One region of the Mesorhizobium sp. B2-8-9 genome, then DNA from elsewhere that is predicted to be linked to it. Evidence: predicted binding sites of a transcription regulator. Region 1 holds the regulator's gene; the other holds the start of a gene.

Region 1 (3,210 bases):
CTGGCCATGCCCTTCGGCTTAGACGGTCCCTTCCTCTTTGTCATGGGCAAAGGCCTGACGGCGATGATCGCCATTTCGGCATGGATTTCCGAGCGCTCACCGGTCGACGCCGTGGGGCTGATCTCGATCCAGTCGGTGCTGCTGGCGACGGTCGCGCTGGTCATCGCGACCATGGCTACCACTTGGCTGAGGCTTGCCGCCGTACCTTTCGCGCTCGCTGCGCTGCTGGCCATTCCGCACGTCCGCACACCGGACGTACTTATCTCGGAGGATGCGCATCTGGTGGCGATGCCGATCGGCGGCGGCGAGCTTGCCGTCAACCGCGAACGCTCCAACGAGTTCACCACCGACAACTGGAAACGGGCGCTGAAAGCCGAGGAGATCGTGCCGCCAGAAAGGTTCGCCAAAGATACGCTGGACATTGCCGATCCCGTCGAGCTGCCGCCCGGCTCGCCCTTCTATTGCAGCGGCGATCTCTGCATCGGTCGGCATCCTTCCGGCGCGATCGTCGCGCTCGCCGAGACCCGCGACACCGCCCGGCCGGCCTGCGGCTTCGCCGACCTCATCGTCATCAACGACGCCACGGCCTATAACCCGTGCCGCGATCCGCGTGTGCTCGTCGTCACCAAGCGGCAGCTGGCGCGCGACGGCAGCGCCGCCGTTTTCTTCGATCCGCAATCGGCAACCGCGCGGCCAACCGTCCGCTACGCGGTCGTAGAACCATACCGACCCTGGCACGAGCAGCGGAAATACACGCGCGAGGCGAGGGGACTGGCGCCCTATAAGCAGCCGGAGAAACCAGCCGCCGCACCGGGCCAATAGATTGTCGTTCGGGCGAAGAAGGCCGGGGCAGTTCTGCTCAGTAGCGGCGGATAAGTCCCACGAGCTTGCCCTGAACCTTGACCCGGTCCGGTCCAAAGATCCGGGTCTCATAGGCCGGGTTGGCGGCCTCGAGCGCGATCGAGGCACCCTTGCGGCGGAAACGCTTAAGCGTCGCCTCCTCATCGTCGACCAGCGCCACCACGATCTCGCCCGGGCTTGCGGTGTTGGCATTGCGGATGATGACGGTGTCGCCGTCGAAGATGCCGGCCTCGATCATCGAGTCGCCCTTGACCTCCAACGCGTAATGCTCGCCGCCCATGATCATGTCCGGCGGCACCGAGATCGAATGCGTCTGGTGCTGGATGGCGTCAATCGGCACGCCGGCGGCGATGCGGCCCATCACCGGAATGGATACGGCCGCCGCGGCCTCGTCGTCATTGCTTGGCGTCGGGGTGCGCGATGGCGTCGTCGGCTTGACCTGGCGACTGAGATTGCCTTGGCCGCCCTGGATGATGCTCGGCGAAAACTTCTTCGCGGCATTCAGGCCAGGCGCGATCGAGTCGGGTAGGCGCAGCACTTCCAGCGCGCGCGCCCGGTTCGGCAGCCGGCGAATGAAGCCACGTTCCTCCAGCGCAGTGATCAGCCGGTGGATGCCGGACTTGGAGGCAAGGTCGAGCGCCTCCTTCATCTCATCGAATGATGGAGGAATCCCGCTCTCCTTCAGGCGTTCATGGATGAACATCAGGAGTTCATGTTGTTTGCGCGTCAGCATCGGCGGCCCCCACGGGTTCTGAAACCAGAATCAGAAAAACAAACCCAGAACAAACACTATCTGTTCCAGTTGTGTTCCGCAACCGTTTAAAGTTTAGTGAATTTGTTAAGGCTGCCGAAACAATGTCGCATCCGGTGACGGCCGGCTGCCCCTCCTGGGGCAGCGGCATTGATTTCGCTCGATTTTGGAGTTCCCCTTACGCTGAAATACAACCCGCCACGATCACGAAGCCGTGGTTGGGATCACGTCGGCTCTACCGTAAGCGCGTGGCACCGTGAACGAAACGAACCCAAAATGCCAACCTTGGCGAAGTTCCGATCCGCAGTCTTCGCCGTCTATGGACCAGCTAACGTAGGACCAAAGGTTCTTGCCCTGTCGCCGACGGTGGTGAGACAACCCCCTTGGCCAGATCGAAATGGAGGCGGCAGCACAATGAGGGGAATTCCTGATCTCGCCGAAGTCGAGGCGATGGATGCCGCGGATCCGCTGCGCGCCATGCGCGATCGCTTCGTCTTGCCGGAAGACGTCATATACCTCGACGGCAATTCGCTGGGCGCTGCTTCGGTAGACGCCTTCAGCGAGATCGAGACTGCCGCGAGGCAGGAATGGGCGCGGGATCTCATCCGCGCCTGGAACACCGCCGGCTGGTTCGATATGCCCATCGAGCTGGGTGACCAGCTAGGACGGCTGATCGGCGCGAAACCCGGCCAGACGGTCGTTTGCGACACGACTTCGATCAACATCTACAAGGTCCTGCATGCGGCACTTGCAATGCGGCCCGAGCGTTCGGTGATCGTTGCCGAGGGCGACAGCTTTCCGACCGACCTCTACATGGCGGAAAGCGTCGCATCGACGCGGCTCGGCACGGTGCTGCGGCTCGAAGGCACCGATGCCCCGACGATTGAGGAACTGGTTGACGATCGCGTCGCGGTCATCTTGGTCAACCACGTCAACTACAAATCCGGCCGGCTGCGCGACATGGCGGCGCTCACCCGTAAGGCTCATGAAGCCGGCGCGCTGATCGCGTGGGACCTCTGCCACACGGCGGGTGCGCTGCCGGTGGATCTCGACGGCTCTAATGCCGATTTCGCCATTGGCTGCACCTACAAGTATCTCAATGGCGGGCCGGGCTCGCCAGCCTTCATCTACGCCGCGAGCCGCCATCACCGCGACATTCGCCAGCCGCTCAGCGGCTGGTGGGGCCATGCCCGGCCTTTCGCGTTCGAGCAGGGCTACGCCGCGGGCACGGGCATCCGGCGGTTCCTGTGCGGAACGCAACCGGTGCTGTCGATGCGCGCGCTGAAAGGGGCGCTGGATATGTGGAACGATGTCGACATCAGGGCCGTGCGGAGAAAAAGCGTCGCGCTGACGGACCTGTTCATCCGGCTTGTCGAAGCCAAATGCGGCGGCTTCGGTCTTGAGCTGGAGAGTCCACGCAACGGCGCCGAGCGCGGCAGCCAGGTGTCGTTCGCCCATCCGCATGGCTACCAGGTGATGCGTGCGTTGATCGAGCGCGGCGTGATCGGCGATTTCCGCGCGCCATCCACCATTCGTTTCGGCTTCACGCCGCTCTATGTCGGCTACCGCGATGTCTGGAATGCGGTCGAGGTGCTGCA
Region 2 (3,210 bases), on a different contig from region 1:
CCCGGACCTGATGCCGGAAACGCTGATCACCAAGGATCCCCAGGAAGTGGCGGCCTTCCGCAAGGAGTTCGGCGACATCATCGTCAAGCCGCTCTACGGCAATGGCGGCGCCGGCATCTTTCATCTGCACGAGGCCGACCGCAATCTCGCCTCGCTGCTCGAAATGTTCGGCCAACTGTTCCGCGAGCCCTATATCGTGCAGCGTTATCTCAAGGACGTGCGCAAGGGCGACAAGCGCATCATCCTGATCGACGGCGAGCCTGTCGGCGCCATCAACCGCGTGCCGGCCGAGCACGATTCCCGCTCCAACATGCATGTCGGCGGCCGCGCCGAGAAGACCGAGCTGACCGAGCGCGAGCGCGAGATCTGCGCCCGCATCGGACCGGCGCTCAGGGAACGCGGCTTCATCCTGGTCGGCATCGACGTGATAGGCGACTACATGACCGAGATAAACGTGACCTCGCCGACCGGCGTGCGCGAAGTGCAGCGCTTTGGCGGCGCGGATATCGCGAGCTTGTTTTGGGACTGCGTGGAAGGGAAGCGGCTGAAGTCGGCCGCGTAATTGCCGCATGTTGACTCTGCAGCACGGATATCGGCCTCCTACCGTATCCGAGATTGTCGGAGCAATGTTGCGTCATCGCCGCTATCTCCGGAAAGAGTGGTACTCTTCCGCGAAGTCGCAACCTGCTCTTCAGGCAAGTTTGCTGTCGGACGATCCGTTCATATCCTATTCGGGAATGTCCGGTACGCCCCTTGGATTGGCAAGTCACATGCCTCTCCTTCCACGCAGTCACCGTGCCTGGTTTCTCATCTCGCCAACCTGGTCCATCGAAAACAATTCCAGCGTCAAAATGATCCGGACCTATGCCGTTCTGCATAGACTTGGGAACCCCCGTCACTCGCTAATCTTCCTATCCAACACACAAGCCGAGGCTGATCTCTTGAATCAGTCCGGTGAGGCCGCCGTCCTGCATAACAAGACTTCAACAACCTCCGAATACATATTCAGGCCCCTCGAGGACATCCCTGTAGAATTTGATGCAATATACAATGCGCAACTGGCTTCGTGGAAACGCCACGACTTGTCCCTTGGTATCGAGCGTTGTGCATTTGTCTTTTATCGTGATTCAGTGGGGTCATCCACGACGGAGTCGGAAAGGGCGCGGGTAAATCGGCACAGGGAGCTCGCGCCGGGTCACGTGTTTATCAATGAGTTTGACAGCACCGGCAAACCTGTTCGATTGGCGCCGGCTCATGTGAACATGCATCTAAATCGTGCAGCCGTGGGAATTTGTCTCTCTGCAATAGAGGGACCAATGTTCGCCAGCACAGAGTATCTTCTCGCGGGGCTACCTGTTGTCACGACCCCGAGCCATGGTGGTCGAGACCTTTATCTCGATGACGAATATTCGCTTACAGTTCCACCCGACCCTCGATCCATCGCGGAGGCTGTCTTAGCGCTGAAGGAGCGACGAATCCCCCGGGCTTATATTCGTTCGCAAACTTTGAAACGAGTTGAGCGAGACCGCCGGCGGTTCATAGACCTTGTAAATGAGATTTTTCTGGAAAGCGGCTCTTTGCGCCGGCTCGCCATGCCTTGGCCTTTCCGATATCCTGTCATGGAGTGGCTTCCACCCCACATCGCAATCGATCGATCGCTTTCAGGCACGGTCGATGCCTTCATCACCGCCTAGACGGCAACAGCCCGATTGCCGGAGGGACTGCTCGCCTTGTTCAACAGGTCGAGAGCACGCGGCGATAGCGGCTGCTCGGGCGCGCCTCGGCCTTTTAGTCCAGAAGGAGCTTTGGCCGAAATCCATCATCTTCGCGGATAGATGTTCCTGTAATGTTCTTGCGTGTTTCGAAAATCTATGGTTGTCTGGACTGTACGCGCTCGCGGCCCGATGGTGGATGCGGGCGCGTTGAGGCCGGGGGTTTTGGATAAATGGTGGCGCGGGTTCGCACGGTGGCTTTCCAGGGCATCGAAGCTTTGCCGGTCGATGTCCAGGTGATGGTCGGGCCGGGTAAGGTCGGCATGCAGATCGTCGGCCTGCCGGACAAGGCGGTGGCCGAAAGCCGCGAGCGCGTGCAGGCGGCGCTGCATGCCTCGGGCCTGTCGATGCCGTCGAAGAAGGTGACGGTGAACCTCGCGCCGGCCGATCTTCCCAAGGAAGGCAGCCATTACGACCTGCCGATCGCGCTCGGCCTGATGGCGGCGCTTGGCGCCATTCCGGGCGATATGCTGGCCGGCTATGTGGTGCTTGGCGAATTGTCGCTCGACGGCACCATCGCTGGCGTGGCCGGCGCACTGCCGGCGGCGATCGGCGCCAATGCCGAAAGCAAGGGCTTGATCTGTCCCTTCGCCTGCGGCCCGGAGGCGGCCTGGGCAGGCAAGGATTTCGACATCCTTGCACCGCGCAGCCTGATTGCCGTCGCCAACCATTTTCGCGGCACGCAGGTGCTGTCGCGGCCCGAGGCCGGCATCCAGCTTGCCGCGCGCGACCTGCCGGATCTCGCCGACATCAAGGGCCAGGAGAGCGCCAAGCGGGCGGTCGAAGTGGCTGCCGCCGGCGGCCACAACCTTCTCATGGTCGGGCCGCCCGGCTCGGGCAAGTCGATGCTGGCGCAGCGCCTGCCCTCGATCCTGCCGCCGCTGGCGCCGAAGGAGCTGCTCGAAGTGTCGATGATCGCTTCCGTCGCCGGCGAGCTCGGCGAAGGCAAGCTGACCGACCGGCGGCCGTTCCGCGCCCCGCATCATTCGGCCTCGATGGCGGCGATGGTGGGCGGCGGGCTGCGCGCACGTCCGGGCGAGGTCTCGCTCGCCCATCACGGCGTGCTGTTCCTCGACGAGTTGCCGGAATTCACGCCGCAGACCTTGGATGCGCTGCGCCAGCCGCTGGAAACCGGCGACTGCATGATCGCACGCGCCAACCACCGCGTCACCTATCCGGCGCGCATCCAGCTGGTGGCGGCGATGAATCCGTGCCGCTGCGGCATGTCGGGCGAGCCCGGCTATCGCTGCCTGCGCGGCGACCGCTGCCGCACCGAGTACCAGGCGCGCATTTCCGGCCCGCTGCTCGACCGCATCGACCTCAGGATCGAGGTGCCGGCGGTCTCGGCAAGCGACTTGATCCGGCCGGACAAGGCCGAGACGAGCGCTTCGGTGGCGCAGCGCGTGGCACGTGCGCGTGCCATGCAGCGCGAGCGGCT

Evidence for each region. The regulator LexA, encoded in region 1, represses DNA repair genes until DNA is damaged. The targets are predictions, from matches to a motif close to TGTTCNNNNTGTGTTCNG.
Region 2: a site for LexA is predicted at 1,837-1,854, ahead of FJ423_RS22655 (YifB family Mg chelatase-like AAA ATPase). Genes of this name have one in related genera too.

The regions. Positions count from the first base shown of each region.
Region 1 covers NZ_VFTQ01000006.1:155,273-158,482, forward strand. The annotation lists gene FJ423_RS10120 (ComEC/Rec2 family competence protein) at 1-822, shown strand, start outside; gene lexA (transcriptional repressor LexA) at 860-1,594, opposite strand; gene kynU (kynureninase) at 2,027-3,210, shown strand, end outside.
Region 2 covers NZ_VFTQ01000021.1:23,635-26,844, reverse strand. The annotation lists gene gshB (glutathione synthase) at 1-562, shown strand, start outside; gene FJ423_RS22660 (glycosyltransferase) at 627-1,694, shown strand; gene FJ423_RS22655 (YifB family Mg chelatase-like AAA ATPase) at 1,946-3,210, shown strand, end outside.